2 regions of the Comamonas sp. UBA7528 genome follow, and region 2 is predicted to be linked to the other one. Evidence: riboswitches for the same ligand, from Rfam matches in the RefSeq annotation. Region 2 holds a riboswitch; the other holds the start of a gene.
The links. Region 2 has a riboswitch for glycine ahead of B3349_RS02925 (trimeric intracellular cation channel family protein). Riboswitches for the same ligand answer to the same signal wherever they lie in the genome.

Region 1: it holds a riboswitch for glycine, as region 2 does, so the genes downstream of both, gcvT (glycine cleavage system aminomethyltransferase GcvT) here and B3349_RS02925 (trimeric intracellular cation channel family protein) in region 2, are expected to answer to the same signal.

The regions. Positions count from the first base shown of each region.
Region 1 is NZ_DLMU01000009.1:348,027-351,885, forward strand. It holds gene B3349_RS12635 (fatty acid--CoA ligase) at 1-1,510, opposite strand, end outside; glycine riboswitch at 1,690-1,778, shown strand; glycine riboswitch at 1,804-1,917, shown strand; gene gcvT (glycine cleavage system aminomethyltransferase GcvT) at 1,968-3,098, shown strand; gene gcvH (glycine cleavage system protein GcvH) at 3,251-3,625, shown strand; gene gcvP (aminomethyl-transferring glycine dehydrogenase) at 3,675-3,859, shown strand, end outside.
Region 2 is NZ_DLMU01000002.1:227,474-231,332, forward strand. It holds gene mnmC (bifunctional tRNA (5-methylaminomethyl-2-thiouridine)(34)-methyltransferase MnmC2/FAD-dependent 5-carboxymethylaminomethyl-2-thiouridine(34) oxidoreductase MnmC1) at 1-772, opposite strand, end outside; gene B3349_RS02925 (trimeric intracellular cation channel family protein) at 886-1,551, opposite strand; glycine riboswitch at 1,719-1,814, opposite strand; gene B3349_RS02930 (oxidative damage protection protein) at 1,970-2,248, opposite strand; gene B3349_RS02935 (sulfate ABC transporter substrate-binding protein) at 2,390-3,421, shown strand; gene B3349_RS02940 (hypothetical protein) at 3,479-3,652, shown strand; gene B3349_RS02945 (hypothetical protein) at 3,688-3,859, shown strand, end outside.

The DNA.
Region 1 (3,859 bases), on a different contig from region 2:
TGGGCAGGCTGTCGACAAAGTGGTAGCTGCGCGGGCGCTTGTAGCTGGCCAGGCGGTCCCCCTGCATCAAAAACGCATCCAGCACCGCGGCCGTGACCACCGTTCCCGGCTTGGCGACCACATAGGCCGCCACCACCTGGCCCCAGCGCGCGTCCTTCTCGCCCACCACAGCCGCTTCCAGCACCTCGGCGTGCCCCACCAGGGCGTCCTCCACCTCGCGCGGGTAGACGTTCTCCGCCCCCGAATTGATCATGTAGTCGATGCGGTCGCGGATCCACAGATAGCCATCGGCGTCCAGGTGCCCCAGATCGCCGGTGTGGTACCAGCCATGGGCCAGCGCCTTGGCGTTGGCCTCCGGGCGATTCAGGTAGCCGGCCATCATGCAGGGGCCGCGCACCAGGATCTCGCCCACCTCGCCCACCGCGCAGGCATCGGCCGGGTCGGTGGCGGCGCCGTCTTCGCGCACCCGCGCCACCCGCAGATCGTGGTTCAGCGACGGCAGGCCGGCCGAACCGGCATGGCTGAGCTGCTCATGCGGGTACAGCACCGACATGCACGGCCCCATTTCGGTGGTGCCGAAGACCTGCACCAGGCCCGAGCCCACCTGGCGCGTCCACTCGCGGATCAGGTGCGGCGCCATCGAGGCCCCGCCGTACTCCACCAGCCGCAGCGACGACAGATCGCGCTGCCCCAGGGTGGCGTCGTTCAGCAGCATGGTGACCATGGTCGGCGCGGCAAAGAAGAAGGTGACTTTTTCCGCCTCCACCAGGCGCAGCGCATCGGCGGCATCGAAGCGGCGCTGCAGCACCAGGGTGCCCCCCACCTGCAGGCGCGGCAAAAAGCTGGTGTGCAGCTCGGCCGTGTGGTTCAGCGGGGCCACCGACAGGCCCACATCCTCACGGCGGAACTGCATCACCTGGTGCATCATGGCGTTGTGCGCCAGCTTGCTGCGGTGGGTGTGCAGCACACCTTTGGGGCGGCCGGTGGTGCCGCTGGTGTACATCAGGATGCAGGGCGCATCCTCGTCCACCCGCACGTCCACCGCCGTGGCGGGCTGGCCGGCCGCCAGCGCGGCCAGCTGCGCGGTGGCACAGGCCGGCGCGGCGCCCGGGTCGGCGTGGATCCAGTGCTGCACCTGGGGCACCAGCAGCTTGGCCCTTTCGACCACAGCAGCGCCCTCATCCTCGAACACCAGCGCCTTGGCGCTGCCGTCCTGCAGGATGAACGCCAGCTCCTGCGCCGCCAGCCGGTAGTTGATGGGATTGAAGATGGCGCCCAGGCGCGCGGTCGCCAGCAAGGTGAACACAAAGGCCGGCGTGTTGTACAGAAAGGCGGCCACCACATCGCCCTGGCCTATGCCCAGCTGCTGCAGACCATGGGCGTGGCGGTTCACCTCGGCATCCAGCTCGGCATAGGTCCAGGCGCGGCGGCCCTGCGCGTCCGACACCACCAGCGCCTCCTTGCGCGGCAGATAGCGCGCCGGCCAGGCCAGCGTATCGCCCAGGGTCAGCGCCGCACGCGGTGCCGGGACAGGGGCTGCGCCCGCGGGGGAAAACTGTGTGTCGACCAACTTCGTCTCCTTGAATCCATCGAAATTGGTACACGAGTATAGGGAGCGCATCAGATCGTTTGCATCTATGCATATGCATCGGGGTAGGCACCGCCCATCGGCCCGGATATACTGCGCGGATTCGTCAGGAGAGCGCGCCCGGCCAGCAGGCCCAGCGGCGCCGCCGAAGGCGCAGGGGCAACCCCGAACGCTCAGGCAAAAGGACTGGCAGCCGCCCGCCGCATCGACCGCGGGCGTACCTTGTTGGAGAGAGGCGCGGGTGCCGGCACCCCGTCCACCGAAGGAGCAAGCCCCACGCCTGGAAGGTGCGGGTGAATCTCTCAGGTAAAGCGGACAACAGGGCAAAGCGCAGGCGGCGCAGGCCGCCGGCATTTCTTTTGCTTTGCTCTGCGACACCATGACCGCTGACACCACCGACCTGCTGACCACCCCGCTGTACGCCCTGCACCTGGAGCTGGGGGCACGCATGGTTCCCTTTGCCGGCTACGCCATGCCGGTGCAATACCCCAGCGGCCTGATGGCCGAACACCGCCACACCCGCGACGCCGCCGGCCTGTTCGACGTCTCCCACATGGGCCAGCTGCGCCTGGTGGGCCCCGACGCCGCCGCCGCACTGGAAACCCTGCTGCCCGTCGACGTACAGGGCCTGGGCCTGCACAAGCAGCGCTACGGCCTGCTGCTCAACGCCCAGGGCGGCATCCTGGACGACCTGATGTTCGTCAACCGCGGCGAGGACCTGTTCCTCATCGTCAACGGCGCCTGCAAGGTGGCCGACATCGCCCACATCCAGCAGCACATCGGCAGCCGCTGCCAGGTCATCCCCATGCCCGAACAGGCCCTGCTGGCCCTGCAAGGCCCGCAGGCCGCTGCGGCCCTGGGCCGCCTGGCCCCCGAAGTGCTGGGTCTGGTGTTCATGACCGGCATGGCGGTGCAGATCGACGGCATTGCCTGCTACGTCACGCGCAGCGGCTACACCGGCGAAGACGGCTTTGAAATCTCCGTGCCGGGCACCCAGGCCGAAGCCCTGGCCCGCAAGCTGCTGGCCCAGCCCGAGGTGGAACCCGTCGGCCTGGGCGCACGCAATTCGCTGCGCCTGGAAGCCGGCCTGTGCCTGTACGGCAACGACATGGACGACAAGACCACGCCGGTGGAAGCCGCCCTCACCTGGGCCATCCAGAAGGTGCGCCGCACCGGCGGCGCCCGCGCGGGCGGCTTTCTGGGCGCCGACACCGTGCTGGCCCAGCTGGACAACCCGGCGCTGGTGCAGCGCAAGCGCGTGGGCCTGATCGCCACCGAGCGCGTGCCGGTGCGCGAGCCCGCCGTGCTGGAGAACATGGACGGCCAGCAGGTCGGCTACATCACCAGCGGCCTGCTCAGCCCCAGCCTGAACCAGCCCGTGGCCCTGGGCTATGTGCAGCCCGACTACACCGCCGAAGGCACGGAACTGTTCGCCATGGTGCGCGGCAAGCCGGTGCCCATGAAGGTGTCGGCCACCCCGTTCGTCCCCGCGCGCTACCACCGCGGCTGAACGGCCCTGCCGGACTCCCGCACCACAAAAAAGGCACAGCCAACCCCTGGTGCCGGTGCGCGGGCCGCTACAGTGCTGCCAGACCTGTCCCAAACACTGCGTGCACCGCCTGCACCAGCCCCTTTTTCAGAACTTACCTAACGGAGCTTCCCATGAGCATCAAGTTTTCCAAAGAGCACGAGTGGATCAACACCGCCGACACCAACGCCGCCGTGGTCGGCATCACCGTCCACGCGCAGGACGCGCTGGGCGATGTGGTGTTCGTCGACCTGCCCGCTGTGGGCACCACCTTCAATGAAGGCGAAGTGGCCGGCGTGGTCGAATCCGTCAAGGCCGCAGCCGACGTCTACATGCCCGTGAGCGGCGAGATCGTCGAGATCAACGAAGCCCTGCGCGACGACCCCTCCCTGGCCAACAGCGACCCGCTGGGTGCCGGCTGGTTCTTCAAGGTCAAGCTGTCCGATGCATCGCAACTGGATGCCCTGATGGACAAGACCGCCTACGACAGCTTCGCGGCCGGCGCCTGACGCCCAGCCCGCAGCCGTACCGCCCCAGCTTTTGAGATAGGTCCCCTCCATGCTGATGTCTGCCCCCGCCCCTGTGGAATCGCTCCACGCCCTGGAAAACCACAGCGAATTCCTGCCCCGCCATATCGGCATCGATGCGCAGGATGAAGCCCACATGCTCAGCGTGATCGGCGAAGCCTCGCGCGCTGCGCTGATCGACTCCATCGTGCCCAAGGCCATCCGCCGCAGCCGCGC
Region 2 (3,859 bases):
CCAGGCCAGCGCCCACCACCAGGGCCGTGCCAGCCTGGGTCACCGGCGGCGGGCCGGCCTGGGCGCGCACGCGCGGTTCCCAGGCCGGGTTGAAGCGGGCCTGCAGGTTGTCGCGCTTGGGGGGCACGCCGGGCACTTTGCGCACTTCAAAGCCGCATTGCGCCAGCTGGTCGCGCACCGCACGCGCAATGGTCCAGGTGGCCAGTTGCGTGCCGCGCCGGCAGTGGCGGGCCAGGGCCTTGAGGGTGTGGGCATCCCAGATGCCGGGGTTGGTGCTGGGGCTGAAACCGTCCAGGTAGATGCTGTCGGCCACCGTGGTCTGCTGGCGCAGCATGGCCTGGGCATCGCCAATCCACAGCGTCAGCTGCACGCGGCCATCTTCAAAGCCCAGGCGGTGTACGCCCGGCAGCAGGCCGTAAAAGCGTGCGGCCAGCTGTTCGGCCAGCGGGCGCAGCAGGGGATCAGTGGGGGCAGCGCGCAGCAGGTCGTCGGCGCTGACCGGGTAGGCCTCGACCGATGTGAAATGCAGCATGCGCGGGCGCTGCGGATCGGCCTTCCAGGCCGCCCAGGTCACCAGAAAGTTCAGGCCCATGCCAAAGCCGGTTTCCAGCACGCGCCATTGCGCCTGGTCGGCCCAGGCCGCAGGCAGGCCGCAGCCTGCAAGGAATACCTGGCGCGCCTGATTCAGTCCCCCGAGTTCGCTGTGGTAGCGGTCCTCAAAACGGGGGCTGTAGGGGGTGCCATCGGGCAGCCAGGCAATCGGTTCGGACATGGGAGGCAGGGTTCAGAGGAGTAGGACGATGGTGCGGCAGCACCTGCACGGCGCAGGATCGGCCGGGCAGGGCGCGCGCCCCAGCGGCGGTACGCCGCGCCGCCGGGATCCGCTCACTCCCAGCGCTGCTGGTAGGAAAACGTGGGCAGCCGCCAGTGAAAGCGGATGGCCGCCAGCCGGAACAGCAGCCCGCCTGCAAAGCACACCAGGGTGCTGATGTTGGAGCTGACATCCAGCGCGCGCAGGCCCAGGAACAGCAGGCAGACGGCCAGGGACACGCTGGCATACAGCTCGCGGCGGAAGACCACCGGCACCTGGTTGCACAGCACGTCGCGCAGAATGCCGCCGCTGATGCCGGTAATCATACCGGCCATCACCACCACCACGCCGGGGTAACCCAGCTCCAGCGCCACGTTGCAGCCTATTAGCGAAAAGGCGATCAGGCCCATGGCATCCAGCAGCAGAAACACCTGCTTGAGGTGGATCATGTAGCGTGCCACCACCGTGGTCAGCAGGCCGGCGGAAATCACCAGGTACACATATTCGGGGTGTTGCGTCCAGCCAATGGGGTAGTGGCCCAGCACCATGTCGCGGATGGTGCCGCCACCCAGTGCCGTGACGAAGGCGATCACCACCACACCAAAGATGTCCATGTTGCGGCGGCCTGCCGCCAGTGCCCCGGACATGGCTTCGGCCGTGATGGCGATTAGGTAGATCACCAGCATGGCGGTGAGGTTGGACAGCTGGAACGATTCCAGCAGCGAAACAGATGGAAGCATGGCGGACCCATACGTGAAAAAACCAGGCATGGATGCTGTCCATGGTCTGGTGCGCCTCTCCCGCTGTCCTTTGTACCTGAGAGTTGCGTGCGCGCAGCCCGGTGCTGCGGCACTTGCCCCTTCGGTGAGCCGGGCCGGGTGGGCACGGGCTGCTCTCCAGTTGGCGAATCTTTGCTGCGGTACGTCGGCCTGAGCGATTATGGGAGTTTGCGCCTTCGGCGGAGGCCGGCTGTACAGCCGCCTCGCTCTCCCGCAGAAAGCGGCGATTCTAGGCGCTTTTGTACAGCGCAGAGGCCGCAGGGGCGTTGGTGCGGGGGAAGCTGCTTGCGGGTGCGGCGGGCAAAAGAAAGCCCCAGGGCCTGGAGCGCTGGGGCGGGTCTTCACGCGGTGCCCTCAGCACCGCGTGCGCAAGCGGCAATTACTGCGCGCTGGGGGGCGGCACAAAGCCGGCTGCGGCGTCGGCGCCAGCACCGAAGAAATGGTTTTCCATCTGGCGGGCCAGGTACTGGCGAGCGCGGGCATCGGCCAGGTTCAGGCGGTTTTCGTTGACCAGCATGGTCTGGTGCTTGAGCCAGTCGGCCCAGGCTTGCTTGCTCACGCTTTCGAAAATGCGCTTGCCCAGCTCGCCGGGGTAGGGCGGAAAGTCCAGGCCTTCAGCGTCTTGGCCGAGCTTGATGCAGTGAACGGTACGTGCCATGGGGGAAATCCTGTCTACGGATGTTTTGGTAATAACAAACTGAAATCTTATTTGTTTCAGTTTTGAGGGCGGCATTCCAGAATGCACAGCAACGGAGCGAGAAGCCGTTTGACAACGCAACCAGAATCACCGAGACCCTCAATGACAAATCGCCGCCACTTTATCAAGTTTCCCCTGCTTGCCAGCCTTTTGACCGGCTTGACCCTCGGCGCTCTGCCGGCTCTCCCCGCTCTGGCCCAGCAGCAGGTGACCCTGCTGAATGTCTCCTATGACCCGACGCGCGAACTGTACGTGCAATACAACCAGGCCTTCGCCAAGTACTGGAAGGCCAAGGCCGGCCAGGATGTGACGATCAAGCAGTCGCACGGCGGCTCGGGCAAGCAGGCCCGCTCGGTGATCGACGGCCTGGATGCCGACGTGGTGACGCTGGGCCTGGCTCCGGACGTGGACGCGCTGGTCAAGAACGGCGGCCTGGTGGCGGCCGACTGGCAAAAGCGCCTGCCGCACAACTCGGCGCCTTACACCTCGACCATCATCTTCCTGGTCAAAAAGGGCAATCCTAAGGGCATCAAGGACTGGGATGACCTGGTCAAGCCCGGCGTGTCGGTGATCACCCCCAACCCCAAGACTTCGGCAGGTGCCCAGTGGAACTACCTGGCGGCCTGGGAATACGGTAAGCGCAAGTTCGGCGGCGAAGCCGGTGCCAAGGACTACGTGAAGAAGGTCTACGGCAACGTGCCTGTGCTGGACACCGGCGCGCGCGGCTCCACCATCACCTTTGCCCAGCGCAATGTGGGCGATGTGCTGCTGGCCTGGGAAAACGAAGCCTTCCTGGTGCTCAAGGAGTTCGGTGCCGAGAAGTTCCAGATCGTGGTGCCCTCCGTCAGCATCGTGGCCGAACCCACCGTCTCCGTGGTGGACAAGAACGCCGACAAGAAAGGCACCCGTGCCGTGGCCGAGGAATACCTGAAGTACCTGTACTCGGACGAAGGCCAGGACATCGCCGGTAAGAACTACTACCGCCCCACCTCGGAAAAGGCCCGCGCCAAGTACGCGGCCCAGTTCCCCAAGCTGGATCTGTTCACCATCGACCAGGCCTTCGGTGGCTGGTCCAATGCCGGCAAGCATTTTGTGGATGGCGGCAGCTTCGACCAGATCTACACCAAGAAGTAAGCAGAACGTTGCGGGGTGGCGCACGTCACCCCGCAGCACCCAACCAAGGAGCATGTCATGCAAGCACAGCCTGCCCACCAGCCTTATTTGAAGAGCCATCTCGCACCGCTCGGCAAGGCGCCGCAGGAGCAGGTGCGCCAGTTGTTGCTGGTCACCGCCCGGCAGTGGGGCGTGCGTGCCATGGCACAGCAGGCAGCCGCAGTGGCGCGGCCTTGCTGGCAGGCAGGCTGAGCCTGCCGCGCTCACACCACGTTCGTAGGGGTTTGATGCCTTGTTCTTCCGAAAGGAAGGCAAGGCTTTTTTACATCGTGGCTGTAGACGGGCGGTCGCACAGGCATTTTGTGTGCGCCTTCTATTGCACTGCAGCAGATTTTGGTGGGGCAGAAAGCGTGCAGCGCGGGAAACACCTTGCAGCACGCGGTTCGGTAAACGAAAAAA